Linked DNA regions of Marinoscillum sp. 108. The protein of the gene in region 2 binds, or shares a complex with, the protein of the main gene of each other region. Links are inferred from orthologs where the notes say so. Each region holds a gene or a part of one and is shown on either strand. Other genes may lie near its edges. The genes, in order: groL and metK.

Region 1 (15,257 bases), 2.0 Mb from region 2 along the record:
AGGTGCCAAACATTAACCCAAAACCGATGATGAAGAATGCAAGACTTCCCGCTACCCAGTCCATCAGGTTCTTAATGCCGATTCCGGAGCGGTGTTCAGATTTGACCAGGCCTGTCTCCAATACCTTGAAGCCGGCCTGCATGAAAAAAACGAGTGCTGCTGAGATGAGAATCCAGAGCGTGTCAGTGGTGTTGAAACTATCTGTCTGAGAGAGTTCTAATAGATCCATAGAAGTTGGTTGGTTGGTTGGTTGAAAACTACGGAAATTTAGATAATACTTTCTTTTATTAAGAATTACGCAATTAAATGTTAATTTATTTACATTTTATATTGCTAAATGGAATAATTGTTGATTATTTAATAATTGAAGGTGGGCAAAGAATCAGTTTTTTATAAATAATGAAATAATCAATTTTAGATTCAATAAAAGACCGAATAAAATTTTAAACTATTCTTTTTTTCAGACTTATAGTTCTAATAATTCATTCCTCAAATTGGAAATTCATATAAGCGGATCGTAACTCTTTGAGGGCATGCGCTTCATTGAGCTCAGTGGCTATCTCTATACCCGCCAGGTAAATTTGCTCAGCTCTTTTTCGATCGCCTAGTTCAGAGTAGAGTGCCGCGGCATGATAATAGGTGCCTATATATTTCGAATGATTTTTTAGTAATTCTTCAAACAATTGCGCACTTTTTTCCTTATTTTCTTGAAGGTGTTCCAGAGCGAGCGCGTATTTTGGAAAAGGGTCATTTGGATCATCCTCTATGAATTTCTCAAGCTGCCTGATTCGATCTGTGTTCATCCTATGTAGATATTATTTACTAACTTCGAAGCCTTAATATTAACCCTAAATTTTTAAGAAAAAGAGAATGAAAATACTCGTTTGTATTACACACGTACCCGATACAACGTCTAAGATTTCTTTCACAGACAATAACACAAAGTTCGACAAGACCGGTGTGCAGTACATCATCGGCCCCTATGATGATTATGCCCTGGCAAGAGCTGTGGAGCTGAAGGAGTCCTCGGGTGGATCCATCACTGTGTTAAATGTAGGAGAAGCCGAAACCGAGCCTACCTTACGCAAGGCTTTGGCCATTGGTGCGGATGATGCCATCAGGATCAATGCTTTCCCAAGAGATGCTTTTTTCGTAGCAAAAGAGATTGCCAAGGCTGCTCAGCAAGGTGAATATGATCTGATATTGATGGGACGTGAGTCGATCGATTTCAACGGAGGTCAGGTACATAGTATGGTAGGTGAACTGATGGGGTTACCCTCAGTATCTCCCGTGATGGTACTGGACATAGAAGGTAATACAGCAAAAATTCAGCGGGAAATAGAAGGAGGTAAAGAATTTATGGAGCTGGATCTGCCTTTCGTGGCAGGTTGTCAGGAGCCAATAGCCGAATGGAAAATCCCCAACATGCGAGGCATTATGTCGGCTCGTTCCAAGCCTTTGAATGTGGTGGAGCCATCTACCGATGATAAAGCCACAGAAGTAGAGGTGTTTGAGCTACCACCAGCGAAAAGCGGGGTAAAACTCATTGATCCGGATCATCTGGACGAACTGGTTAATCTATTGAAGAACGAAGCAAAAGTATTGTAAGATGTCAGCATTAGTATTTGTAGAAATAGAAGAAGGAGCAGTAAAGAAATCCTCCCTGGAGGCGGTGAGTTATGCTGCGCAGGTAGATGGATCTGCCGTGGCTATCGTATTTGGCGCGTTAAGTGATGATGAAGCCTCAAAAATAGGAGCGGCCGGTGCTTCGAAAATATTGCATGCCAGCGATGAGAAGTTGGCCACACCCAATATCATGGCATATGCTTCGGCCATAGCAGAGGCAATGGAAAAGGAAAGTAGTTCCCTGTTGGTATTGGCTAAGTCATCTCTTGGTGACCCTGTGTCGGCCCGAGTGGCCATCAAAACCGGAGCATCATTGGCCACCAATGTGGTGGATCTTCCGGATACATCTGGCGGGTTCAAGGTGAAGTGTAGTATATACACAGGAAAAGCTTTTGCAATGACCACACTAAGTGGTGATAAGAAAATACTCGGTCTTAAAAAGAACGCTATTGCTATCAAAGAGGATGGAGGATCTGCTAGTGTAGAAACCTTTTCACCTACTTTGAACGATGCGGACTTCAAGGTGAAGGTGACCAGCAGGGAAAAGGCGACGGGTGAGATATTGCTACCAGAAGCAGATCTGGTGGTGTCTGGTGGCCGTGGATTGAAAGGCCCCGAGAATTGGGGAATGATAGAGGAGTTGGCCAAAACGATAGGAGCGGCTACTGGCTGTAGTAAACCTGTTTCAGACATGGATTGGCGACCACACCACGAACATGTGGGCCAGACAGGTGTAAAGGTGAGTCCATCTCTTTATATTGCTGTAGGAATTTCCGGAGCCATTCAGCATTTGGCAGGTGTCAATTCCTCCAAGTACATATTGGTCATCAATAAAGATGCAGAGGCACCTTTCTTCAAAGCCGCTGATTACGGTGTGGTGGGAGATGCATTCGAGGTAATACCAAAACTAACAGAAGCGATCAAGGCACAGCAAGGTTAATGGCAGATAAAATCAAATTAGAAATACTAGGACTCTCATCGAGTCAATCACAATCTGGATCATTTGCATTGGTACTGGGTGAGGTAGGCGGAAACCGTCGCCTCCCCATTATCATAGGGATGTTTGAAGCCCAAGCGATTGCCATCGAGATAGAGGAGATCACTCCCAACAGGCCCATGACGCATGACTTATTTAAGTCGTTCGCATTTAATCTGGGGTATGATATCAAGGAGATTTATATTTCCGATCTGAAAGAGGGGGTCTTTTTCGCCAAAATCATTTGTGAGTCAGGGGGAAATCAATTTGAAATAGACGCCCGACCATCTGATGCTATCGCGATTGGTCTGAGATTTAAAGTAGATATATACACCCATGAGTCCATCCTGACTGAAGCTGGTATTGTACTTACAGACGAAGAGGAAGAAATCACTGAGGTGAAACGTAAGTCTACCGGCTCAGGCAAGCCGGAGCCTGTTTCCAAAAAATTGGAGGACTTACCATCGGATCAACTCAACAGTATGCTGGATGAGGCATTGGCTCAGGAAGACTATGAGCGTGCAGCCAAGATTCGGGATGAAATCAATAAACGAAACTAACTCACCGCAGGATTTTGATGGATGTTCTAAGGGCTGCATTTGGGCTGATATTTTTGGTAGGTGTAGCCTATCTTTTCTCACTTAAGCGAAAATCTGTAGACTGGAGGCTCGTGCTTACCGGTATCGCGCTGCAAGTGATATTTGGTCTGCTGATTACACAGATAGATTTTGTTCGGCAGGCGTTCAATTGGATCAGCCGTCAGTTTGTGGTGTTGCTGAGCTTCTCAGGGGACGGGGCATCCTTTCTGTTTGGCAGCCTGATGGACACGGAGAACATGGGCTTTATTTTTGCCCTCCAGGTACTTCCCACGGTTATTTTCTTCTCTACTGTGACCTCAGGTCTGTATTACCTCGGCGTGCTTCAGTGGATTGTGAAGGGCATTGCCTGGATCATGACCCGAACAATGAAGCTTTCAGGAGCAGAATCCCTTTCAGCAGCGGCTAATATTTTCCTTGGACAAACCGAAGCACCATTGCTGGTGCGGCCGTTTGTTCCTAAAATGACGAATTCAGAACTGATGTGCCTGATGACAGGGGGTATGGCTACCATTGCAGGTGGTGTGCTGGCCGGTTATGTGGCCTTTTTGGGAGGCGGAGACCCTGTGGCCCAGGAACGATTTGCTGCGTATCTGCTCAGCGCTTCTATTATGAACGCTCCAGCAGCAATCGTGATGTCCAAGATCATGTTGCCAGAACTCAATCGAGATCAGATCAATACGGATTTGACAGTATCCTCAGATACTATGGGGGTGAATCTGGTGGATGCTTTGGCCAGAGGTGCAGCCGAGGGCTTGAAGCTGGCCCTAAATATTGGTGCTATGCTGTTGGCCTTTATTGCCCTGATTGCAGCAATCAACTATATACTGATGGCGCTTGGTGATGTCACAGGCCTGAATGCCGTGATCGTTTCCAGCACCAATGGTAGTTTTGATGGTTTTTCATTAGAGTATATCCTTGGTCAGTTCTTCAGGATTTTTGCCTTTGTCATCGGTGTGGACTGGAATGAGTCTCTGCAGGTGGGTAGCCTTTTGGGTCAAAAAGTAGTGGTAAACGAGTTTGTAGCCTACCTGGGACTGTCAGAGTTTGTAGCTGAGGGAGCTCTTAATGAGAAGTCTATCGTAATAGCGACTTACGCCCTTTGTGGATTTGCCAATTTCAGCTCCATTGCCATCCAGATTGGTGGTATTGGTGGGATGGCTCCAACACAGCAGGGTAATATTTCAAAATTGGGACTCAGGGCTTTATTTGCGGCCACCCTTGCTACAATGATGACCGCCTCCATTGCCGGAGCACTAATGGTCTAGCTATCTATCTTCTTAAGTAGCGAGTTCATCATGAGCCCTGCAGCTGCAGGATTGGTAGCCAATGGGATGTCATGTACATCACATATCCTCATAAGCATTTGCACATCGGGTTCGTGTGGGTGTTTGCCCATGGGGTCTCTAAAGAAAATGACCATGTCGAGTTTCTTCTCAGCCGCCTCAGCTGCGATCTGAGCATCACCACCCAGTGGGCCTGATAAATAACGATGTACTTTGAGCCCGGCTTTTTCTACGTGCGACCCTGTGGTTCCTGTGGAGACCAGTTCTACCTTTTCTAACCAGTCCTTGTATTTGAGCAGAAATGCTACCATTTCAGCTTTTTTGCCATCGTGGGCGATAATTGCGATTTTCATGGGGGCAAAATAAAAAATGGCAGCCAATTAATTGACTGCCATTCGTGATTAAATCATTTTCATTTTAAGCCTCCACTTTCATTGGGTACTTTTTATTAGGCTGTGGTTCTCCCTCCAGAATCTCCTTGCTGGCATATTCTCTGAACTTATCAAAGTTCCTGTTGAATTTGAGTGCCAGCTCGTTCGCCTTTTTGTAGAAAGCTTCGTCGTTTTTCCAGGTCTCTCGAGGACTCAGAATCTCATTCGGTACATTCGGACACGTCAGGGGCATCTCCGCACCAAAGATAGAGTGTGTTCGGTACCCCACATTTTCCAACACACCAGAAAGGGCAGCGGAAATCATAGCGCGTGTGTACTTGAGTTTGATTCTGGATCCTACACCGTAAGGGCCACCTGTCCATCCGGTATTAATGAGCCAAACTTTCACTTCGTTTTCCTCCATTTTCTTACCCAGCATTTCTGCATAAGCAGTAGGGTGCAGGGGCATGAACGGCGCTCCAAAACATGCTGAGAACACTGGTACTGGCTCGGTGATGCCCGCTTCAGTGCCTGCTACCTTGGAGGTGTATCCGGAGATGAAGTGATACATCGCCTGACCTTTGGATAACCTCTGAATAGGAGGGATTACCCCATAGGCGTCACAGGTAAGAAAGAATATGTTCTTCGGTAACCCTCCAACGGATGGCTTAGCGATGTTTTTGATGCTTTCGATCGGGTAGGATACACGAGTGTTTTCCGTTACCTCTGTGTTGCTATAGTCTACCGTGCGGGTATTTGGAATGAATCGAGTGTTTTCCAAAATGGCACCATATTGAATGGCGTTGAAAATATCCGGTTCGTTCTCCTCGCTAAGGTTGATCACTTTGGCATAGCATCCACCTTCGAAATTGAATATGTTATTGTTGGTCCATCCGTGCTCATCATCACCGATCAATAGGCGCTCCGGATCTGCTGAAAGGGTGGTTTTCCCTGTTCCGGAAAGTCCGAAATAAATGGCCGTATCGTGTTTTTCAACTCCCATATTAGCAGAACAGTGCATGGGTAGCACGTGATCTTCGGTGGGTAGCAGGAAGTTAAGCACTGAGAAAATGCCTTTTTTGATTTCCCCGGAATAAGCGGTACCTCCTATAAGGATGATCCGCTTGGTCATGTTGATAATGGCGAAATTTCCCTGTCTGACGCCATCTGTTTTTGGATCCGCTTCAAATTCAGGACAGCAGATTACCGTGAAATTGGGATCGAAATCCTGCAGTTTGTAGTCCGGAGGGGTGATGAACATGTTGTAGCAGAAGAGGTTGTGCCACGCAAGCGTGTTCACTACTCTCAACTTCAGCCTGTGCGTTTTGTCCGCTCCGGCATAGGCGTCACGCACATAGACTTTTTTGTCTTCCAGAAACTTCAGCATCTTGGCGTGGATTTTATCGAAGTTCTCCGGACTCACAGGTCTGTTGATGTCACCCCACCATACTTTGTCCTGCGTTTTTGCATCTTCCACGATAAAGCGATCCTGAGGTGATCTTCCAGTATATTTTCCGGTATCGCACATCAGGGCGCCAGTATCTGTAAGGTGTCCCTCACCATTTCTGACTGAATCTTCAATCAGTTCTGCGGCATTGAGGTTCCAGAATGCTTCTTTCACCTTGAGAATCCCGGCGGCCTCCAGTCCTACTTTCTGAGATTTTAATCCTTTTTCGTTCATTGTTTTCGGGGGTTTAGCCTTTGAATAACAAATCAAAGGTCAATATATAGGTTGTTTATAAGTCTGATATTGGTCAGTATGTGAGGTGTTTTTTGTTGTTTGCAATCGTTTGCAATACAAATTTAAGCCGGATGCGTCAAAAAGAGAAACTTTAGGGGTGATATGGTTTAGGAAGTTTTGAAATGCCTTGGTCTAGATATATTTCATTATTATTGTTGGTTGCGTAAAGTGCGTATTTAAATAAACATTAACCTACTTTATTTTTTTGATCAATGAGTTCTGAAAGCACGTTTTTTGGCCACCCCAGGGGACTAGCCACCCTGTTTTTTACGGAAATGTGGGAAAGGTTTAGCTATTATGGTATGCGGGCCATTCTTATCCTTTTTATGACCACAGAAACGGCCCAGCAGGGGCTGGGTTTGGATGTGGAGACTTCTGCGGCAGTTTATGGTTTGTATACTGCGGCAGTTTACCTCCTCTCTCTACCCGGTGGATGGCTGGCTGATAATGTTTTCGGCCAACAAAAATCTATTTGGTACGGTGGTATTCTAATCATGGTTGGTCACTTGATTCTGGCCATACCCGGTTCGCAGGAGATTTTCTTTATCGGCCTGGGCTTTGTGGCGATGGGTACGGGTTTCCTCAAGCCAAACATAAGCTCCATTGTGGGGGATCTCTATGGCGATGACAAAGGAGCGAAGCGTGATGCTGGATTTTCAATTTTCTATATGGGCATCAATCTGGGGTCTCTTTTGGGGCAAACGGTCGTGAGCTTTTTAGGAGAGAAGGTAGACTGGCATATGGGTTTTGGAGCTGCAGCGGTTGGGATGTTTCTCGGACTGATCCAGTATAAACTCACCCTGGGTACCCTCAAGGGCATAGGCATGAAGCCCGAGAAGAAAGTGAAGCTACCGGGAGAGAAAAGTGGAGCCACGTTCACCTATGCGCTGACAGCAGGTGCTATATTGTTAATATTCGTAATGCAATATTTGGGTATTGTGGACGTGACCACCGCGCGTGGGATAGCAGAGAGTGTGGGAGTCCTCATAGTGGTCGTGACCCTGGCTTATTTTGCCAATATATTTATCTCAGGAGGGCTGGATATGGCAGAGCGCAAGCAGGTTTTTGTGATCTTTCTCTTGTTTATTGGTGCTTCGGTATTTTGGGCGGGCTTTGAGCAGGCTGGATCCACCCTCAATCTGTTTGCCAGAGATTACACTGACCGGATGATTTTTGGGTATGAACTACCCGCAGGTATTCTTCAGAATTTTAATCCTTTTTTCATTATTATACTTTCTCCTGTGTTTGGAGCGATCTGGATTCGGCTGGCAGCCAAGCAAATGAATCCAAGTACCCCGATCAAGTTTGGTTTTGGACTGATCATGATGGCAGTGGGCTTCTTGGTTATGTATTTCGCCGCTGTAATCGTGGTGCAAGGTACCAAAGCAGGCATGGGCTGGTTGATCGTGACTTACCTTTTTCATACTACAGGCGAGTTGACCTTGAGTCCTGTTGGTTTGAGTGCCACCACTAAGCTGGCTCCTCGAAAATATTATAGCCAGATGATGGGTATATGGTTTGTAGCCACGGCCCTCGGTAACCTTATTGCGGGACTTTTTGCCGGTGGATTTGACCCTAATGACGCCTCTCAGGTGCCGGGACTGTTCATGTCAGTAGTCCTCCTGGGAGTGGGTAGTGGTATCATGTTCCTGATCTTCTCCGGATTTATGAGAAGGTGGATGGGCAATGTGAGGTAATAGCCAATAGTCCGATACACATGAAAAGCCGCTCGTAGCTACAGCTACGAGCGGCTTTTTTATTTTGAAAACTTGACACCAATTGAAAACTCGATTCCCTCCAGGAGGATGGCCGTGTCTTCAAGATCGATAGCCTTGGTTTGAATGCCTGAAGCAGTGGTGCCGCCCGTGTAAGAGCCCGAGAGGTGAGAAGATGCTGCCCCTTTGAGGTATTGAGATTCTGCAGTGATGGAGAAGTTGTCATTCACTTTGAATTCGAATTCAATACCCGCCATCCAGCCAAGTCCCAGCTGGTCTTCGAGTTTAAAATCTGAGTTGAGCACTTCCCAGCCTTCATAATCTCTAAATGCCCGATCCATATTTCCTTCATTGATTCGGGTGTTGATATTCCACCAACCAAAACCACCACCGAGCAGTTTGATTTGCATAGGTCCCAATGGAATTTTAAAGAAGAGTTCCATAGGGACCAGCAGGGCATAATGCGGCCCTGTGAGAGGTTTTTCGTATTCGAATGGGAGTTTTTCCATGGCTAGGCCGGGGATGCTATAGAGGGTGGCTCCGGTCTCCACCCCAATCTTGTTGCCAAGGCCGATGCCTCGTACAGAAAAAGGGCTCACCGGGGCTGAGAGATAGCCGTTTTTGGGTATGAGGTAAGAGAAGGAGACGCCTTGCCCAAAAGACATGTAGCCGAAAAAAATGATTATTGCCAGAATGAATAGTCGCTTCATAAGAGATGAGTTATCTGGTGAAGATATGTTTATTGCGACTGGTCTAAAAAGTGAGGAGCAAAAAAAAGCCCGATTGCTCGGGCTCTTTTGTTCTTAATGAGGAAATGGGATTACATCATTCCACCCATTCCGCCCATGCCACCTGGCATTCCGCCTGGCATTCCACCACCAGCAGCTTCTTCTTCTGGATGATCAGCTACCACACACTCTGTAGTCAATAGGAGTGCAGCGATAGACGCAGCGTTCTCCAAAGCCAAACGAGTTACTTTGGTAGGGTCAATGATACCAGCTTTGAACATGTTCACATATTCACCTGTAGCAGCATTGAAGCCGTAATCGTCTTTGCCTTCTTTCACGGCATTCACTACCACAGAAGCTTCTCCGCCAGCGTTGTTCACGATGGTTCTAAGCGGCGCCTGAATGGCATTGTATATGATTTTCACACCAGTAGTCTGGTCGATATTCTCCAATTCAAGACCTTCGATGGCTTTAAGCGCTCTGATGAGGGCCACACCACCTCCAGCTACGATACCTTCCTGTACGGCGGCTCTGGTAGCGTGAAGAGCATCGTCCACACGGTCTTTTTTCTCCTTCATCTCTACTTCAGTAGCAGCTCCTATGTAGAGGATGGCTACACCACCAGAAAGCTTAGCAAGTCTTTCCTGTAGTTTTTCCTTGTCGTAATCAGAAGTAGTGTTTTCGATTTGAGATTTGATCTGGTTGACTCTCGCAGCGATATCTTCTGTTTTACCAGCACCATTTACGATGATGGTGTTGTCCTTATCGATGCTGATTTTCTCTGCGGTACCCAGGTAATCCAAAGTAGCATTTTCCAGCTTGTAACCTCTCTCTTCTGAGATGAGAGTACCACCTGTCAGCACTGCGATATCCTCAAGCATTGCTTTTCTTCTGTCACCGAAACCTGGAGCTTTTACAGCAGCAATTTTCAATGAACCACGGATTTTGTTGACCACCAAAGTAGCAAGGGCTTCGCCTTCCACATCTTCGGCAATGATCAACAAAGGTCTTCCTGTCTGAGCAGTTGCCTCAAGGATAGGAAGGAGTTCTTTCATGCTGGAAACTTTCTTATCATAGATAAGGATGTATGGGTTTTCCAACTCAGCTTCCATCTTCTCTGTGTTGGTCACAAAGTAAGGAGAAAGGTAACCTCTGTCAAACTGCATACCTTCTACAGTTTTTACTTCAGTCTCTGTTCCTTTGGCTTCCTCTACAGTGATCACACCATCTTTACCCACTTTTTCCATGGCGTCAGCGATCATTTTACCGATCTCAGCGTCGTTATTGGCGGATACTGAAGCCACTTGAGAAATCTCCTCTGAAGTGCTGATGTCCTTAGACTGAGCTCTCAGGTTTTCGATTACTTTAGCCACCGCTTTGTCAATTCCTCTTTTGAGGTCCATTGGGTTAGCACCAGCGGCTACGTTTTTGATACCATGTCCAAATATAGCCTGAGTCAATACCGTAGCAGTAGTAGTACCGTCACCAGCATCATCTGCGGTTTTTGAAGCTACTTCCTTTACCAATTGAGCACCCATGTTTTCGATTGGGTTTTTCAGCTCAATTTCTTTGGCAACCGACACACCATCTTTAGTGACTGTAGGGGCGCCAAATTTTTTGTCAAGAATTACATTTCGGCCCTTTGGTCCAAGGGTTACTTTTACTGCATCGGCAAGGATGTCAACACCTCTCTTGATGCTATCTCTCGCTTCTGTGTTGAAGAAAATATCTTTAGCCATAATTGTATATGATTTGATTTTTTAGATTGTGATAAATGAATTTTATTATACGATACCGTAGATATCGCTTTCTTTCATGATCAAATACTCTTTACCGTCAATGGAGATTTCCGTACCAGAGTATTTACCATACAAAACCTGGTCACCTACTTTTACATTGATAGGCTCGTCTTTCTTACCAGTACCAATCGCTACGATTTCACCTCTTTGAGGCTTCTCTTTTGCCGTGTCAGGAATGATGATCCCTGATGCAGTTTTTTCTTCTGCGGCCGCTGGCTCCACAAGAACCCTATCGGCTAGTGGTTTGAAATTAACTTTTGACATGTGTGTGAATTTTATGGTTTAGTCAATTAATGAAAAAATATTGCTGATAGGCCAAGTAGCATTTTACATGCCAATCGTATAAAAAGGTATGATAAGGCAGTAAATGGCAGATAAATACTGACAAAATATCAGAGTAATTTTTTCAATGTCAGGCTGTCTGTCAGTTTGCCATTTAGAATTTTCATGTTTAAATTCTTGGAGATAAAAATTGATAGACATATGGGAAATTTGAATCATGATTGGCTGACAGAAGGTATGATCGATTACGAGTATAAAAAGTATGTTCTGTTGGCTTATTTAAAGGACATCAAGCAGCATTTTGACTCTGCAGAATTGTTTCCGTTTTTATCGGACCTTATTATGCACTATAAGAACCTGTTGAATGTAAAATCAAATAAGGAACTTATCTACGAGCATTTTCCTAAGTCCATCTCTCGTGCCGACTTCAAAAAGCTGAAGTTTACTTATCACCGAATGATACAAGATGATGAGATGATGCAGGAAATTGAGGACATCATTGGATTTGCACTACCCAAGCTGGAGGGGAGTATCAATGAAGGGAAGGAGCTGTATGACCTGGTAGAGGATAATCTGGAGGTAAGTGCAGTGGGGCTTACGCCGATTTATGCCAAAGAGGGCTATGTACTGGTGAATCAGGATGCGAAACGAGATGTGTCTGTATTTCGATACCAGGTATCAGTTTTCGAAAATGCTGACGAAAAGTACCGTGGCATTAGCACTACTTTTCTGACCAATGATTTCAGGGATATTTCCAGGACTTATGAGCAGATCAAGATGGATCTTGTTCGTAGGTTTAGAGAGCTACCTAACCCGGCGACTTTTTTGGTGGTGAGCAAATTAAAATTTCCATTGCCACAGACCATATTGCCTGTGGCTAAGAGGATGCTCGTAAGAAAGATAGAGGAGATTAATTAACAGAATCTTCTTCAAGACCAAGGTCTCCTGAAGGCTGCTCTATTGACTGGATGTTCTGAGTAGGAAGCACTGACTCCTGGGCACTTTCAATGTTAGGAGAAGTGAGTGTCTGGGTGTTATCTTCCACAAAGAAATTGGTGGAAAGTGTGAGCACAAGCATGGCTATAGCCAAACCCCAGGTAAGTTTTTCCAGGATATCACCCGTTTTCTTCACACCCATGATCTGCTGTGTGCCAGCCCCGCCAAATTGGCTAGAAAGTCCACCCCCTTTAGGGTTTTGGGCCAAAACAACAAGAATCAACAAAAATGCTACAAGGATGATAATGCTAATGATAAGGGCGTACATTCTAAATCTATTGGTTTATTTTCTTGATAATGTCCGCAAAGTAAGTTGTTTTTTCAGGAAATCGCACTATGAGGGCCTCATATATTTGAACGGCACGATCCTTTTTGCCTTGCTGCAAATAGATTTCGGCGAGATACTCCGAAGCAATCTCAGGATGCAATTCTGTACTGGCGCCAGAAAGGTCTACCTGAGCGTTGGCAGCTGATTTGCTGGCCGGCGAAATGGACGGGTTGCTTTTAATGAAATTGGTGATGATATCGTCCTGATTTACCCTTTTGGGCTCACCCTTGTCGTCCTTTTTATTGCCCTCTTCTGACTTCTTCTTGTCCTTTTTCTGAGCTTTCTTTTTTGGTGTATCGGCAGACTTCTTCTTACTCTCGGGCTTTTGCTTAGTGGTTGTTGGCTTGGTTTTGCCAGCGGCTTTGGCCGTTTTGGCTGGTTTTTTGGCTACTTTTTTGGACTCAGCTTTAGTCTTTTTAGGTTCCAAAGGTTCATTCTCTTCGGTAATCCTTGATACCCTGGCCGAACGAGATTCGGATGGTTTCCTTACGATATCGCGAGGCTTCTCTTCTTCCGGATCCGTATCTGGTTGGGGTTCGTCAGCTTTTTCGGCAATTGGTTCTTCTTTCTGTTGTGACTCCACCGCTTCTGCCACTTCTGGTTCTGCCTCTGCTTTTGGTTCCTCAGGAGTATCAGCTTCAAGGGACTCTTCTTTGGAAGAAGGAGCAGGTTCAGGTGTTACCTCTTTTGTTTCCTCAGGTTCAGGGGCCGCAGTGGTCTTTTGCGTAGCTTTTTTGACCGCATTGTCCACAGCCTCTTCTTCGGCCAGTTCATTTTCTATTTTGTTGAACCTGGCCCTGTTGATTTTTAACTCCTCCAAATCACGATAAAGCTCATCAATGATGTGATCTAAATCAGAAGATTTGCTCGTTTCTGGCACTGAAGGCTCTGGAGCAGGTGCCTCATCCTGGATAATGGGCTTCGGTTGAGGTTTTGGTTTGGGAGGTTCTTCTTTGGCGATCTGCTTACTTTGGGCAGTGGTGATTCTGTTGGTTTTGATGGTGTCGGTTAGGTCACGCTCTCTGTCTGCTTCGTGAGACTCATGCACCGTCAGTGGACTCAGGAAAATTAATTCATCATTGATATATCGCTTCAGTAATGCACGATCGGTAGCATATACGGCAGCCGAGGAGATGTTCGCGCCGGCATTTTTAGACTTCAGGATTTTACTGCCTTTTGCTAAGAGAGTCCTTGCACCCTGGAAGTAGGGATAATCATTTACAAGTGCTTCTAACTGTCCCAGAGATTCCGTGTCCAGATTGGAAGGCGTCCTCAAATACTCAACGAATTTCTGTTTGTTCACAGGAATTTATGTTTCGGTGAAAATCTAAATTAAGAAAAATTACCAATTTGCCACAGAGGCATTGAATATATCGAGGATTATTTGGTCAAATATCTCCTCTACAAGGATTTGCTCTTCGGATGAAATGTCCTGAGAGTTGTCAAAATCTTTGAAAAAGGAGAATTTTCGCTCAAAATCAAACTCGTCATCCTGCGTATTGATATAGCTGGCAAAGACAGTGATGGTGATTCTTGACATGCTGGCAAAGTCAGCCTGATCGTTGTTTCCAGAAGCGGTGGCCGATACAGGTGTAATGGTATAATCAGCGATATAACCATCTATTTGCAGATCACCATTGTCATCCACCAGAGACAAGCTGGTATTCTGCTGATAGTAATCCTTGATGCTTTCGGTGAAAAGGACACTCATGTTGGAAGGACCAAGAGTGGCGTTATTGAAAAAGGTTTGAATGGAGATGGTTTTCACAGTAGGAGAGATAGAAGCTCCTGTGAAACTATACACCCCACAACCGGAGAGAATAACAAGTGAACCAAGCAGGGCACTAAATGCTATCAATCTCATATTGCTTGATTTTTCTATAAAGCGTTCTTTCAGAAATCCCCAGATCTTTGGCTGCATACTTTCTTTTATTATTGTTCTTTTTCAATGCCATAATGATCATTTCCTTCTCCTTCTTTTCAAGGGAAAGAGAATCACCATCGTCGGTTTCATGTGTGATGTCTTCTATGTCATATTCGTCCTCAACAATCCGGTCACGGGTGTTTTGCTCCCTGGTAGACTCCAGCATGATCGGCTTGATAGGTGGGTGATCATAGTCTTCATTGCGTTCGGGTCTGTTATAGGCCTCCACATCATTGAACAAACGCTCATGTTGGGACAAAATTTCACTTCGGGAGCCGTCCTCAGACAAAATCTCATGGATCAGCGATTTCATCTCGGACATGTCTTTTTTCATATCGAAAAGAACTTTGTAGAGTAGATCACGCTCTGAGAAGTTCTCTGAATTCTCCGTTTTCCCAATAAGGGCAGGGAGGTAGGAGGTGGTTTTAGGAAGGTATTTCAGAAGTGTGTCAGCATCAATTTCACGTTCCATCTCTAGCACGCTCATTTGTTCCACCAGGTTTTTAAGCTGACGTATATTGCCGGGAAATCTGAACTTCAGGAGCATTTCCTGCGCACCTTCAGTGAGGTAGGCAGGTTTGGTTCTGTAGGTCTCGGAAAAATCCGAGGCAAACTTCCTGAAAAGTAAAAGGACATCCTCACCACGTTCTCTGAGAGCTGGTACCTGTATAGGTACCGTATTGAGGCGGTAGTAGAGGTCTTCTCTGAACTTATTTTTCTCAATGGCGGCATTCAGGTCCACATTGGTCGCGGCGATCACCCGCACGTCTGTCTTCAAAACCTTGGATGAACCTACTTTGATAAACTCACCATTTTCCAGGACCCTGAGTAACCTCGCTTGGGTACTTACCGGCAGTTCCCCGATTTCATCCAGGAAGATGGTGCCCCC
Region 2 (15,311 bases):
GGTCATTCACGATACTAACGAGGGCAGAGATGAACTGAACTTTTCGGAATGGGCTACTTACTCTGCCAAGCGGAAGCACCACAAACTGGAAGAGGTGATAGAAATGGTGGAAGAGGGCGAAATGCCACTTGCCGTTTATAACATCACTCATCCCGAGGGAAGACTTACTGAAGCTCAAATAGAAGTATTGATCAGTTGGGCCAAAGCGCGAATGGAAGAAATTACTCTTTAGGAGCGCTTATTCGCTTTCTCAGTTTTACAGGGTTTCTTTTCTTACGCATCTTCATGTTGAGCATTTCCACTACCAGAGAGAAGAATACTGCAAAGTAGATATAGCCTTTGGGTACGTGGTAATGGAGCGCCTCAATCATCAGCATAAAACCTATGAGGATCAGAAATGATAACGCCAATATCTCCAATGTGGGATGCTGGCCTATGAAATCACTGATTTTCTTAGAAAAGATCATCATAATGACGATGGAGATAACCACAGCAATGATCATGAGAAGGATTTCCTCTGTGAGCCCAATGGCAGTGAGGATGGAGTCAAACGAAAAGATGATGTCCAGCAGAATGATTTGAACGATGGTGCCCAGAAAGGACCGCACGGCTCGTTGGTTTTCATGGTCTTCTTCGCCTTCCATTTTATGATGGATTTCCAGGGTGCTTTTGAAGAGTAAAAAGAGTCCCCCGACGAGTAAAATGAGGTCTCTTCCGGAGATCTCAGTATTGAATACAGAGAATAGGGGCTCTGTAAAGGTAATGATCCAGGTGATTCCCAAAAGCAGCCCGATGCGAAACAACAGGGCCAGGGCCAATCCAAGTGTTCGTGCCTTCCCTTGCTTTTCCCTGGGGAGCTTATTGGTGACGATCGAGATAAAAATGATGTTGTCAATGCCCAGCACCACTTCTAAAAAGGTAAGGGTGAGGAGAGCGATCCATGCTTCTGGCTGAAGAAATATTTCCATGAAGGAAATTTAATGAATCAGGAAAAACTGAGAGATCATTCTGTGAAAAATTCAGTCAGCCGGTTATTTAACTTCGCCTGAATCCAATACCACCTGATATTCCAGGCCAAGAGGGATGGCAAACCAGGTAGCGATAGGCACGCCATCGGCAGTGGCAGGATCCCATTCGGGCATTCCAGTCACCAGACCAATGATTTTTTCTTCCAATAGAGTATGTTCCAGGGCATTCACGCTTATTTTAACAGGCCGGCCAGTTTGATCAATCATAAAATTAACGGTTGTTTTGGTGCTGGTCACGGGATACTCACCAGACTTCAGGAGGTCATGAATGCCTGTGTTGAAGTAAGCATATAGACTGTCCATTCCCACTGCAGGGTATGCCCGTGTGTACTCAGTAGGTGTGAAAGTCTCTTTGTCTTCCTTCCTTTCCAGCTCATTTTCAGGCTTCTCGTTGGCTGCTGGAATCGCCAGCTCGGTCTTAGAAATTCGTTGGGAATTAGCGGGGATTTCCACCATGCTTATGGGAGACAAGAAAGGGCCGATCTCCGACGAAAGAGGTGCTGTATGAATGTTCGGAGTTGGGGACTCTGTTTCAGGCAGATTAAAGAGGATTATGGTGAGTACTCCTATTCCCATAATGGATGCGGTGGATGCTTGGCGCCAGATCTTCACAGTAAACTTTCGCTGCTGCGCCCGACGAACCAGTCGGTCGAAATCTTTGGAGGAATCGGAAATAAATACCGGTTCTTCAGGGTTCCATATGATTTTCCTGTCATTGCTCATGCCTTCTCCATTAGTTCTGTTCTTAGTTTTTCCAGCAGCCTGTACGTCCTCTTTTTAGCGTTTTCATGGCTCATGCCGAGTACCTGCCCTACTTCTTCAAATTTCAGACCCTGATAAAACCTGAGTTCCAGCAGGGTGAGGTCTTTTTCCTTTTGTTGGAGGAGTATTTTTTCCAGCCGCTCAAGCACTTCATGATCTCCAGGCAGTTCAAAAAGATGAAGAGGTTCTACTAAGGTCTTCCTGTCAAATAGGTAATTTTCTTTTTGAGTTTTCCTAAAATGCATTCTGATTTCGTTCAGTGCTATTTTATAGAGCCAAGGAGAGATGGAATGCCCTGAGGGCCGGAAAAGGTTAATTTTGGTCAGTGCTTTGAAGAAGACATCTGAGGTGATTTCTTCAGCCAGGGTGGTATTCCCTATTTTCTTTGCCACGTACCCAAGGATTTGGCCATAGTATTTTTGGTAAAGGGGCCGGAAAGCTCCTGGCTCCTTTTTGCTGGCTTCTATCAACGCTAATTCTTCTTCCCTGGTCATGTCAGGAGCTTATTGATCCCTGTTGAGAAAGTAAATATCGGAGAAAAAATAGCTGGAGTCCTCGTTGTAAAACTCATTGGTGAGGGAGAGATGATCAGAATCAGACCAATTGATTTGAAAAATACCATAGATCAAAGTGTTGGGCCCTAAGTCGATGGCGAAGGTGACCGAATCCAGCGTTTCGTAGGAATACTTACCATAGAGGTTGTCTGGTGCATTTTCATTGTAGAAAAAGACGGAGTCTGAGGTACACTCCATTCGGGATATCCAAAATGCATTGATGGAGGTATAGCTCTCCACGCTGCATTGATTCTCGGGCAGCTGACAGAATGTGTGTTGCTCTGAGGTGGTAGTCCAATCACCCTGAATAGAGTAATCGGCAGTTTCAGGGTCCTCGGTGCCATTTTCGGAAGTAGTATCCACTTCCTGTTCGGCGGGTGTTTGGTTGGGGACAGGGGTGTCACTCTCGGTGCACGCATAAAGCAGAAATAGGGAGGCAATGAATAAAACGGTTCTCATAGGGTTCGGTTTTTGAATTGTTTAACCTTACAATGCCACCATTGTAGAAAAGGGACATTCTGAAACAAAAAAAAGGCGACCATTGGTCACCTTTGAATTATTTAAAGCGCTTTAGTAAAGTCTTTATAGAGCAAATGCTGCCTTCACCTTATCTATATAGTCTAGTTTTTCCCAGGTAAAAGTTTCAAAAGTCATGGACTTGGTTTCGCCCTCACCATTGGTGAAACTTCGTGTCACCGTCTCAGACTTTCTTCCCATATGTCCATATGCCGCAGCATCCAGATACATGGGGGTTCTAAGTTTCAGTCGGGTCTCTATTCCATATGGCGTCATATCAAAGATCTCTTCTACTTTTCTGGCAATCTCTCCGTCCGTAAGACTCACATTGGAGGTGCCGTAGGTATCAATGAAAATACCCATAGGCTCCACAACGCCTATGGCATATGAAACCTGCACCAATACTTCTTTACATACTCCCGCCGCTACCAGGTTTTTGGCGATGTGTCGGGTAGCATAGGCAGCAGATCTGTCTACTTTAGAGGGGTCTTTGCCTGAGAAGGCTCCTCCTCCATGTGCGCCCTTTCCACCATAAGTATCCACGATGATTTTACGGCCTGTGAGGCCTGCATCACCGTGAGGACCGCCGATTACGAATTTCCCGGTAGGATTGATGTGGTATTTGATGTCATCAGTAAATAGTTTCTGCAATTCCGGGCTGAGCTGGGCTTTCACCCTCGGGATAAGAATGCTGATAATGTCTTTTTTGATTTTCTCCAGCATTTTGGACTCTTCATCAAAATCGTCGTGCTGTGTAGAAACCACTATAGCCACTATTTTCACTGGCTGATTGTCGTCAGAATATTCGATAGTCACCTGCGACTTTGCATCCGGACGCAGGTAGGTGATTTCGTCGTTGGCTCTTCTCAGTGCCGCAAGCTCCCTCAGAATGCGATGAGAAATGTCCAGAGCCAAAGGCATATAATTCTCTGTCTCATCAGTGGCATAGCCAAACATCATGCCCTGATCGCCTGCACCTTGTAGCTTGGGGTCCTGTCTGTCTACCCCCTGATTGATGTCCGGAGACTGCTCATGGATGGAAGATAGAATACCACATGAGTTGGCTTCAAACATGTATTCAGACTTGGTATAGCCTATTTTCCTGATGACATCCCGCGCAAGCTGCTGTACATCCAGATAGGTTTTGGATTTTACCTCCCCGGCCAGCACTACCTGTCCGGTAGTTACCAGCGTTTCGCAGGCTACTTTGGATTGCGGGTCAAAAGCCAAAAAATGATCGACTAGCGCATCAGAAATCTGATCAGCAATTTTGTCCGGGTGCCCTTCAGACACGGACTCAGAGGTAAATAGGTATGACATAAATCTATTTTCTTAAAAGGGAGCAAATTTAGGATTTTCAGCGAATTATCAGAAGGTTTTAGGAGAAATGACCAATGCTGAACACAGACGGTATTTTGTGCAAATCTTTTTTCTGTTTTCTCCAGGCCGCAATGGTTTGTGTTTTGATAAATTCATGCTGTCCAAATATATCTGCAGCAATGTTCAAATTGACATGGTGAGAAAGGGTGTCTACGAGATCGGATATCAGGCTCATGTTACGAAAGGGTGTCTCCATAAATACCTGTGTGTACCCGGTGGAGGTCAGCTGCTGTTCCAGATTTTTAATGGCTTTCAGCCGCTCAGCCTTTTGAATCGGCAAATAGCCATGAAAAGTGAACTGCTGACCGCTGAATCCTGAGCTGGTCACCGCTGTTTGAATGGATGAGGCGCCCGGAAGTGGAATGACCCGCAGGCCATTTCGATGAGCAAAAGTCACCGCTAGTTGACCTGGATCGGCCAGCCCGGGAAGCCCGGCTTCAGAGATCACGCCAACGTCTTTTCCTGCTATGACAGGAGCCATATATTGGCTGATTTCGGCAGGGGTTGATTTCTTATCCAGTACCTCAAATTCTAAAGTGCTGATGTCCAAACCAAGTTTCAGACTGCTGATAAACCTGCGGGCTGTCCGCACATTCTCTACCAGGAAGTAGTCGGTGTTTTTGATCACGTCCAGCACCAATGGAGCCAAAAATGAAGCCTCATGGTGATCTGAGAGGTATGTGGGGATAAGAAAAACGGAGCCTTTTTGCATGAATATTTTTATTGTTGAAGAAATGCTAATACCAGTGTTTTCAGTTCCTCTGGCTTTTCGGCGTGTACCCAATGTCCGGCACCCTCGACCATCCGTATACGTGCCTGAGGAAAATGATTCTGGATCGTCTGATGATCTTTTTGCTGAATGTAGTCACTCTTGGATCCTCCGATAAAGAGGGTTTTTTTATCGAAGGTTTGTCCCTCAGTAAGGCCGCTGCCTAACGTTTCTATGTTTTGTTCTATGGCCTGCAGGTTGATTTTCCAGGCAAATTGATTCTCCTCGTTTCTGGTGAGGTTTTTCAGGATGAACTGCCTTACCCCGAACTCTTTTACTTTCTTGGCCATCTGCTGATCGGCTTCCTTGCGACTTTCAATGCGTTGGAGATCGATAGAATGAAAGCCTTCGAATATTTGCTGGTGATGCGGGGGGTAATAGATTGGTGCAATGTCCACTACAATCAATTTTTCAATCCGCTCGGGAAAGGTCACAGCAAAATTCATAGCTGTTTTCCCACCCATAGAATGCCCTAAAATATCGATGGTATTGAGCCCTTCGTTGTCCATGAGTTTCTGCAGGTCAGATACCATTGCCTCGTAACTCATCTCGCTGCTGTGCGGAGAGTTTCCATGGTTTCTTTGGTCGATCAGGTAGACGGTGTAGTATTCGGCAAACTCCTTCCCTAGTGTTTGCCAGTTGTCAGAGGAGCCAAATACTCCATGTAAAATAAAGAGCGGGGATCCGGATCCCAGCTTTCTGTAGTTTAATTTCATAGTCTATTCTTAACTCATTGTATCTGTCGGAGATACATCTGAATGGTGTTTTCTAATCCATAGTATAAAGCATCACAGACGAGCGCATGCCCAATAGAGACTTCATCCAGGAAGGGAATGTTTGTTTTTAAGAATTTGAGATTGTTCAAATCCAGATCATGCCCGGCATTCAAACCCAGGCCAAGTTTCTGAGCTGTCTGAGCTGCCATTACATAATCGGCGATGGCCCCGGCTTTATCTTCGGCAAATCCCGAAGCATAAGGTTCGGTATAAAGTTCTATTCTATCGGCACCTATTGCCTTGGCACCTTCCACCATTTTAATGTCCGGATCCACAAAGACAGATGTACGCACTCCCCACCCTTTGATGGTGCTGATCATATCAGTAAGCTGCTTTTGATGCTGAATGGTATCCCACCCGGCATTGGAAGTAAGTACATCGGGACCGTCCGGCACCAGCGTGGCCTGAGCCGGGCGCACTTTTTCGATAATTTCCATATACCTGGCATCCGGGTATCCTTCTATGTTAAATTCCGTTTTCACAACCTTGGCCAGCTGCATGACGTCATCGTATCGGATGTGTCGCTCGTCTGGTCGCGGGTGCACGGTGATGCCCTGAGCGCCAAAACGCTCACAGTCAAGAGCTACCTGTATTACGTCAGGATTATTACCCCCCCGAGCGTTGCGAAGGGTTGCAATTTTGTTGATGTTTACGCTAAGTTTGGTCATAGTTGTTACACTGAATCCGTAGCAAATTTGTTTATAAAAAATAGATTATGAGTTTAAAAACGAAAATAGAAGCCGAAATAAAGCAGGCCATGTTGAATAAGGACAAGGCAAGACTAACCCCTCTCCGTGCTATCAAGGCGCTTATTCTTTTGGCCGAATCGGAAAAAGGAGGCGGTGACGAAATGTCTGAGGAGGTGGAGCTGAAACTGCTGACCAAGGCTGCTAAACAACGAAAGGACTCATTGGCCATTTATCGTGAGCAAAACAGAGAGGACCTTGCGGCTAAAGAAGAGAGTGAACTGGCAGTAATAGAAGAGTTTTTGCCTAAGCAAATGACCGAAGAAGAATTGGAGCAAGCGCTTAAAGAGATCATCACCCAGGTGGGAGCTTCCGGTCCTCAGGACATGGGCAAGGTGATGGGAGTGGCTACTAAAAAGTTTGCCGGAGTGGCTGATGGAAAGACAGTGTCAATGTTGACAAAGAAGTTATTGAGTTAAACAGTGAATTATCTAGACATTTTTTTTCTGGTGGTGTTCATTATCGGTGGCATTAAAGGCTACATGAAGGGCTTTATTATTGAGATATTCTCTTTTGTTGCCTTTTTTGTCGGTTTGTTTGTGGCGATTGAACTTACCATACCTGTGGCCAATCGTTTTTTTGATTCAAGTGATTATTATCAATTGCTGACTGTGGGCGTTTTTGTGGCTTTATTTTTGGTAGCCGTGCTGTTGATCAATCTGGCTGCTAAAGTCATAAAGAAGGCTGTGGATCTTACTTTTATGGGATTCCTCGACAACCTATTGGGAGCACTGGCCGGAATCTTCAAATGGGCTTTTATTGTGAGTGTTTTCTTTTGGGTATTTGATTCCATAGGGGTGCACCTCCCATCCGGACAGTCAGACGGATCGCTTATTTTTCCGTATATAGAGAGCATTGGCCCGAAAACCTTTGAGTGGATTTCGAAAGTGCTTCCTTTTATGGAGGACATGATTGATTCATTGAAAAATATTGGTGAGAAAGGGAAGGCAGTTTATACCTTTTTGTAAATTCTTTTGTTTATTTATACAAGATGCATATTAAAGAACAAGACGGTTTTAGGTTTATAGATGAAGGAGAAGGAGAAGTCTTGCTGCTGCTGCATGGGCTTTTCGGGGCTCTGAGCAATTGGGATGGGGTGGTTCAGCGATTCTCTTCCAATTACAGGGTGATGATTCCCCTGCTTCCTATATATACCATGCCAGTCAGAGAGGCTGGGCTGGATACCCTCAATAAGTTTGTGGAGGATTTCGTGGAGAAACAAAACTTGAGCGGTCTCAATATCATTGGAAACTCACTCGGGGGCCACATTGGTTTGATTTTTACTCTGAAGAACCAGGAGAAAGTCAATTCACTGATCCTTACCGGGAGTTCGGGTTTGTTTGAAAACTCTATGGGAGGATCTTATCCGAAAAGAGGATCTTACGAATACATTCAGGAGCGGGTGGCGTATACTTTTTACGACCCAAAGACCGCTACTAAAGAGTTGGTGGATGAGGTGTTTGAAACGACCAAAAGCATTCCCAAAGCCTTGCGGATTGTGGCTATTGCCAAATCGGCTCAGCGTCACAACATGGCGGATGATATTCCGAACATAAAAGTGCCCACTTTGTTGATATGGGGACTGAATGACACCATTACACCGCCTTATGTTGGCCATGAGTTTGATCGATTGATTCCGAATACTACTTTGAGGTTCATCGATAAGTGCTGTCACGCACCGATGATGGAGCGTCCAGAGGAGTTTAATGAGATTTTAGAAACATTTTTGATGAAAGAAGTGGCCGTATGATTGCCAAAGACCTGATAAACTATATGATTCCACCACTGAAGCCTCAGGATGAGATATCCAAGGCCAAGCAGTGGATGGATGAGTTGCGCTTATCAGAGTTGCCAGTGGTGGAAGGTGGTCTTTTTCTCGGATTGATTGATGAGGAGCTGCTGCTCAATGATGAATTGAGGTATCCGGCAGTGGGAGATTATCCTCTGGTAGGCCAGCAGTGTATGGTTCATGCTGGAAATCACTATTATGACGTACTCAAAACTTCAGGGTTGGAGGGCTTCAGGATAGTGGCGGTGATTGACGAACTCAATCAATACCTGGGAGTGGTGTCTATAGAAGATGTGGTGGAGGCCTTCGCTCAAAACTCCTCAGTGAATACCCCCGGTGCCATTCTCGGCTTACGTCTGAAGTTGCATGATTACTCCCTTGCGGAGATTAGCCGAATCATAGAATCTAACGAAGCGAAGATTCTGAGCAGTTACCTCAGCCCGCACTCCATAGAACCAGGAGAGCTCAACCTCACCCTCAAAATCAATAAAGAAGAAATTACCCATATTGTGGCTTCATTGGAGCAGCATGGCTTTTTCGTGGAGAATTCCTACAATATGCGAGACTCCAGCTACGAGGAGAAAGAGCGCATTGATATTTTGATGAAGTACCTAAAAATATAGATGGCATGAGGAAAATTGCCATCCACGGACGCAGGATATCCCCGGATTCTGCCAGTTACGTTCGCGATATAGTAAAGATCATCGAGTCAAATGGGCGAAAAATATTCGTTAGCCCGGAAATGTCTGCTATATCTGAGTCTAAGGAAATTTTCAAGAACTACCCTCATTATGTTCCTGGCAAGGATATGGAAACGTTCGAGGCTGTTTTCAGTTTGGGTGGTGACGGAACTTTGCTCGATACACTCACCCATGTTGGATCTTCCCAACTTCCCATACTGGGTATTAACTTGGGGAGACTCGGATTTCTGGCGGTTATTTCACGAGAAAATATTCGCGATGCACTCACCGCTTATTTCGCTGGTCAGTTTACTTATGAGGATCGCTCCCTTTTGGCTTTAGAAACCAACGTGCCATTGTTCAACGGAAAGAATTACGCGCTGAATGAATTTGCGATCTTAAGAAAGGATACTTCATCCATGATTGTGGTTAAATGCTATTTGGATGGAGAATTTCTCAATACCTATTGGGCCGATGGGCTGATGATTGCCACACCAACGGGCTCTACGGGATACTCTCTTAGCTGTGGTGGCCCGGTCATCATGCCCAACACCAGCAATTTCATCATTACACCCGTCAGCCCTCACAACTTGAATGTAAGACCTCTGATTATTTCCGAAGACAGTGAGCTGATCTTTCGGGTAGAGTCCAGCAACCAGTCCTATCAGGTTTCCCTCGATTCCCGGTCTGAGTCCATCGATGATCAAATAGAATTCAGGATCAAAAAGGCACCTTTTACCTCTCGGTTAATTAAAGTTGAGGGGAGTTCTTTTCTAGATACTTTAAGAAATAAGTTAACCTGGGGCTTGGATAAGAGAAATTAACTTAATATTTCTAGATGTAATCCACTTGGAATATTATCTTTAAATTTGGGTTCTCTTACTAAAAGACTAATGAAAGGCAAAATTTTACTATCTCTCGGCTTAGTTCTCCTGTTTCTGTTTTCGACAATAGACGCGGAGGCGCAAAGGAGAAACAAATACCGCAAGAGAAAAAACAAGAATAAATCCATCTCCAGGTACCATGGGGGCTCAGTTGGGGGGAAATTCCGACCCTACAGCTTCCTTTCTGGTAATGTCAATGCACTGAATTATTACGGAGATCTTGCTCCTGTCAATAAGGCAGCCAGTACTGATATCTCCTTTACTCAGCCTGGTTTCGGAGTGAACGTAGGGTATAAGTTTTCACCTTATGCCGCTGTAAGAGCAGGTTTTAACTATGGAAGACTCAAAGGAGACGATATCTCTTCAGATCCGGCCGAGACGCAGGCCTATCCCAGATATTTGAGAAACCTAAGCTTCCGAAATGACATTAAGGAGTTTCATATGGGCTTCGAAATTTTCCTTCTTCCAAACTATGGCGGCCCAAATATAAGACCACCATTCAATGTATACCTTTTCGTGGGCGGGGCAGTCTTTCATCATGAGCCTAAGGGGCTGGTTCCAGATATGGATTATACTACCGGAGGCACGGAAGTGGCCCCCAGTGCAGGTGAATGGGTGAAATTAAGGAAATTGGGTACTGAAGGACAATTTCTGGATGGAAGTGACGTTAAGAAGTACAGTCCGTTCCAGCTTTCAATTCCTTTGGCTATAGGGGCCACTTTCAGGCTACCTGGCCCATTTGATGTAGGATTGGAGTTAGGGTACAGGTATTTGTTTACAGATTATGTTGATGATGTGAGTACGAATTACGTTCCTTTTGATCAATTTGATGACCCACTTGCCAGAATCATGTCTGACAGAAGTGCGGAGCCCGTGGCAGCATGGAGCGGTATTGATAGGAGTGGTGTGAAGATTGCTAGCAGCACCATGTCTGATGGGGTTGAGTACTATTCATCGGTTGACTTAGGTGGCGGAAGGGATGATACTGGTGAGGGAATAAGAGGTAATTCAAAAGATAATGACATGATGTTTATGACTACCCTGAAACTTATCTGGATCGTTGGTAAGACTGGCTCATCAGCAAAATTCAGATAGCCCTTGGGTAAGTACAAACTCATTTTTCTTTTTTTACTACCTCTCACGCTTTCAGCTCAGTTTGTCGAGTTTGGAGGAGGTTTGGGGGTTAGCCATTATACGGGTGATTTGAATGGTGTGCCCAGGTTGGATCATACCAACCTTGCCGGATCAGGAATCTATCGCCTCAATTTTTCGGATATAGTAAGCTTCAAATTTGCCTTTACAGCCGGGAGTATCTCTGGGGATGACAGTAAGCCTGTTGATGCTTTGGGAGAGAATCGCCAATATCAATTTAAGCACAATTTTCTGGAGTTAAGTGGGGTGTTTGAGTACCATTTCATGAGCTACCGATCAGAAAAGTATAAAAACAAGTGGTCTCCTTATGCTTTTTTTGGATTGGGGTTTGTCAAGCTTAACAATACGGCCACAGCTTATGAGGACTATCTACGTATCCAACCCGTGCTCCCGATGGGTGGAGGAGTGAAGTTCCTTTTGAGTAAGAGATTTACGCTGGCAGGTGAACTCGGAGCTCGCAAGACCTTCTTCGACTACCTCGATGGAATATCAGATGGGGATCAGAGTATCAAAAACTATCAATATGGTAATCCCAATGATAAGGATTGGTATTTCTATACCGGGATCAGTCTGACTTATGTGCTTTACAAAATCCCTTGCCCTTTCCCCTACATCCCAAACAAATCTATCCTTAACCGCATACGGGCCTATTAAGCGTTAAAAAATGTTTAATCATTCATCGTTAGTAAAAAAAACCACAACTTTGTGGTCTTTCGCATTTTAGCCTAATCAGGGGATGAAGGAGCAAATTAATCAGGGCAATTTACCTCAGCATATTGCCGTTATCATGGATGGAAATGGGCGATGGGCAAAACAGCAGGGTGCGGCCAGAATTTTCGGTCACAAAAATGCCATCAAAGCGGTTCGGGAGGCTACTGAGGGTTGTGCAGAGCTGGGAGTGAGTTGCCTCACACTTTATGCCTTCAGTACAGAGAATTGGTCGCGTCCAAAGCAGGAAGTACAAGGACTTATGACCTTGCTCGTGGCTACCATCAATGATGAGGTTCCAACATTGATGAAGAATAATGTGAGCCTTCATTCGATTGGAGATATTTCTCAATTACCTGAAAAGGCACAGAAAAAGCTACAGGAGGCCATTGACAAGACCTCCAAAAATGATGGATTGAAACTCATTTTGGCACTTAATTATAGTGGGAAGTGGGACTTGACCCATGCCATGCAAGCATTGGCTTTGGAGGTAGAAAAAGGAGTATTGAAGGCGGAGGCGGTGGATCATAAACAGATAGAAAAACACCTTTCTACGTACGGCTTTCCGGATCCGGAATTGTTGATACGTACAAGTGGTGAAATGAGAATAAGCAATTTCTTACTTTGGCAAATGGCCTATACAGAATTATTTTTTACTCCCGTCCTCTGGCCGGATTTCAGAAAAGAACACCTTCATGAGGCCATAGTGTCTTATCAGAAAAGAGAAAGGCGTTTTGGAAAGATAAGTGAACAGGTCAACCTCGGATAATGCAAAAATATTTACTAATACTAGCAGTTTTAATATCGTATGGTGTAGATGGCCAGATTCGTTTTGGTCAGAAAAGCAGCCCTGCGAGTGATGGAGTGGCCATCAATTACTCCAGTCCGAGGGAATACGAAATAGCTGATATCCGGGTTCAGGGTGTTCAGTTTTTGGATAACAACGCCTTAATCTCCCTTTCCGGTCTTCGCGTGGGAGATAAAATCAAGATCCCCGGGGATGAAATATCTGCAGCGATCAAGAAACTGTGGAAGCAAGGGATCATCGGAAATGTGTCCATTGAAGCAGAAAAGATAGAGGGAGACAAAATCTGGTTGATCATTACGCTCAGTGAACGACCCAGGCTCACCAAATATGAATTTAAGGGAGCAAACAAAAGTCAGATTGCTGAACTCAAGGATAAGGTAGATTTGGTAAGGGGAAAGATCCTGACAGATGTGGTGATCAAAAATACTGAGCTGTCGGTGAAGCGGTATTTCGAAGGTAAGGGGTATCTGAATGCGGAGGTGAAAATCAAACAGCAAAAAGATACACTACTGGCCAACAGTGTCAATATTGTGATCATTGTGGAGAAAAACCAAAAGGTCAAGGTCAAGAATATAAATTTTTACGGGGACGATAATTTCACCGCTGCGAAGCTCCGAAGTAAGCTGAAAAACACGGGTGAAAAGCCAAGAATTGGACTTCCAGTAGATCTGATTGAAAAAACCCTGATGGTTTTGAAGCCCAAAAATCTCTTCTATTTTCTAACCCACAAAAAGGAAACGAGTACTCGCGAACTCAAGGAATATTTGGGAGAACAGGTAAATGTGAACGTGTTTAAGTCTGCCAAGTTTGTCCGAAGCGAATTTGAGGAGGATAAGAAAGGACTGATTACTTTCTATAACTCCAAAGGGTATCGTGATGCAGAAATTGTAACCGATTCGGTATACAGCATCGACCGAAAGTATTTGAATGTGGACATCAACATCAACCCGGGAAACAAGTACCGGTTTAGGGATATCATCTGGTCTGGCAATTACATCTACGATGACGCTTTCCTTGATAGGGTTTTGGGCATCGAAAAAGGTGACGTTTATGACCTGGAGTTGGTTAATAAAAAACTGAATTATAATCCGACAGGCGCTGACATAAGCTCCCTGTACATGGATGATGGCTATCTCTTTTTCAGAGTGAATCCTGTAGAAGTAAGTGTGAGTCAGGACTCCATTGATCTGGAAATGAGGCTGTATGAAGGACCGCAGGCCACCATCAATGAGGTCACCATCAGCGGAAATGATAAAACCAATGATCACGTGGTGCTACGGGAGATCAGGACCTTGCCGGGTGAGAAGTTTAGCCGATCTGAGCTGATCCGTACCCAAAGGGAATTGTCACAGCTTGGGTATTTCGATCCAGAGCAGGTAAATCCTGTGCCCAAGCCTAATCCTGCGGATGAAACCGTGGATATTGAATGGCAATTGGTGGAGAGACCCAATGACCAGGTGGAGCTATCAGGAGGATGGGGTGGAACCTTCGGTTTTGTAGGTACCCTTGGTTTATCTTTCAACAACTTCTCGGTGAAGAACATCCCGCACCTGGATAAGTGGCGTCCACTCCCTATGGGAGATGGACAGAAGCTGTCGGTAAGGATGCAGGCCAACGGAAGAAGATATCAAAGTTATTCCATGAGCTTTAATGAGCCTTGGCTTGGCGGGCGTAAGCCCAACAACTTTGGGGTGAACTTTAGCCACTCTGCTCAACGATCACTGAATTTGAGCAACGAGACCATTGGAAAACTCCAGGTGTCAGGTGCTACAGTATCCCTTGGTAGAAGGGTCACCTGGCCGGATGATTACTTCACTGTGAGCAATTCTTTCTCCTACCAGAAATATACATTGCAGGGTTCTTTGACTTCTTTTTACGGCTTTTCCGGAGATTCACACAGTTTGACCTTTAACAACACCCTGGCGAGAAACTCAGTCGATAATCCTATGTATCCAAGAACCGGATCGTCGCTTTCGCTCAGTGCTTCTTTTACGCCACCCTATTCGCTATGGAGCAAGCTGGACTATGAGAATGCTTCCTCGCAAGACCTTTATAACCTTTTGGAGTATCACAAATGGAACCTCGATTTCAAGTATTATTTAAAGTTGGCAGGGAATTTGGTTCTAGCTCCTCGTGCACACTTCGGTATGCTGGGTTCTTATACGGATAAAGTTGGGGTGGGACCTTTTGAAAGGTTCCAATTAGGTGGAGATGGTTTGACAGGTCAGAATTTCCTTTTGGGTACGGACGTGATCGGTTTGCGGGGCTATGAGAATAATGTAATAACGCCTACGGATGCTAACGGTACTAAAGGAGGAACGATGTTTACCAAGTTTGTCATGGAACTTCGATATCCGATATCACTTAACCCATCGGCTACCATCTATGTGCTTACGTTCTTTGAAGGCGGTAACAACTGGAATAATCTGGACAATTTCAATCCTTATAACCTGTACAGATCAGCCGGGCTTGGTGTAAGAATCTTCATGCCTGCGTTTGGGTTACTGGGTCTGGATTGGGGATATGGGTTGGATCCGGCACCGGGTTCTCTGGAGGTGAGTGGTCCACAATTCCACTTCTCTATCGGACAACAAATCAGATAAAACTATGAAGAAAAGCGCCCTGTTAGTGTTCTGCCTGTTTTTGTTCGCAATAAGTAATACTTTTGCTCAGAAATTTGGGTATGTGGATACCGAATATGTGCTGAGCAGAATGCCCGAGTACAAGGAGGCTCAGGCGGAGATCGAAAAGCTGGCCAG

What was found.
Region 1: the proteins of metK (region 2) and groL are in contact, whole or in part, in a cryo-EM structure (PDB 8P4O), measured with the Escherichia coli proteins. The link is inferred for Marinoscillum sp. 108 from one-to-one orthologs.

What each region holds. Positions count from the first base shown.
Region 1 is NZ_LR734808.1:1,215,061-1,230,317, reverse strand. The notes cover bases 8,456-11,350. They hold groL (chaperonin GroEL), read right to left. Parts: upstream 10,779-11,350; coding sequence 9,132-10,778; downstream 8,456-9,131. Other genes in these bases: GV030_RS04995 (hypothetical protein), read left to right, coding at 11,322-11,350; groES (co-chaperone GroES), read right to left, coding at 10,824-11,102; GV030_RS05010 (hypothetical protein), read right to left, coding at 8,456-9,021. In the rest of the region: amt (ammonium transporter), read right to left, coding at 1-229; GV030_RS05050 (tetratricopeptide repeat protein), read right to left, coding at 483-803; GV030_RS05045 (electron transfer flavoprotein subunit beta/FixA family protein), read left to right, coding at 871-1,608; GV030_RS05040 (electron transfer flavoprotein subunit alpha/FixB family protein), read left to right, coding at 1,610-2,566; GV030_RS05035 (bifunctional nuclease family protein), read left to right, coding at 2,566-3,162; GV030_RS05030 (NupC/NupG family nucleoside CNT transporter), read left to right, coding at 3,180-4,466; GV030_RS05025 (methylglyoxal synthase), read right to left, coding at 4,463-4,837; pckA (phosphoenolpyruvate carboxykinase (ATP)), read right to left, coding at 4,902-6,536; GV030_RS05015 (peptide MFS transporter), read left to right, coding at 6,809-8,293; more of GV030_RS05010, read right to left, coding at 8,353-8,455; more of GV030_RS04995, read left to right, coding at 11,351-12,038; preprotein translocase subunit SecG, read right to left, coding at 12,031-12,384; GV030_RS04985 (hypothetical protein), read right to left, coding at 12,392-13,747; LPS assembly lipoprotein LptE, read right to left, coding at 13,787-14,308; GV030_RS04975 (sigma-54-dependent Fis family transcriptional regulator), read right to left, coding at 14,289-15,257.
Region 2 is NZ_LR734808.1:3,186,620-3,201,930, forward strand. Bases 2,054-5,002 are described here. They hold metK (methionine adenosyltransferase), read right to left. Parts: upstream 4,181-5,002; coding sequence 2,927-4,180; downstream 2,054-2,926. Other genes in these bases: GV030_RS12865 (RNA polymerase sigma factor), read right to left, coding at 2,054-2,284; GV030_RS12870 (hypothetical protein), read right to left, coding at 2,294-2,803; GV030_RS12880 (SAM-dependent methyltransferase), read right to left, coding at 4,239-4,952; GV030_RS12885 (alpha/beta fold hydrolase), read right to left, coding at 4,961-5,002. Also shown: GV030_RS12850 (heme-binding domain-containing protein), read left to right, coding at 1-232; GV030_RS12855 (TerC family protein), read right to left, coding at 222-968; GV030_RS12860 (hypothetical protein), read right to left, coding at 1,032-1,751; more of GV030_RS12865, read right to left, coding at 1,748-2,053; more of GV030_RS12885, read right to left, coding at 5,003-5,725; GV030_RS12890 (pyridoxine 5'-phosphate synthase), read right to left, coding at 5,740-6,453; GV030_RS12895 (GatB/YqeY domain-containing protein), read left to right, coding at 6,501-6,950; GV030_RS12900 (CvpA family protein), read left to right, coding at 6,954-7,499; GV030_RS12905 (alpha/beta fold hydrolase), read left to right, coding at 7,523-8,281; GV030_RS12910 (cbs domain containing protein), read left to right, coding at 8,305-8,943; GV030_RS12915 (NAD kinase), read left to right, coding at 8,949-9,824; GV030_RS12920 (DUF6089 family protein), read left to right, coding at 9,894-10,979; GV030_RS12925 (DUF6089 family protein), read left to right, coding at 10,983-11,690; GV030_RS12930 (isoprenyl transferase), read left to right, coding at 11,773-12,513; GV030_RS12935 (outer membrane protein assembly factor), read left to right, coding at 12,513-15,155; GV030_RS12940 (OmpH family outer membrane protein), read left to right, coding at 15,160-15,311. UniProt on the Escherichia coli protein: Catalyzes the formation of S-adenosylmethionine (AdoMet) from methionine and ATP.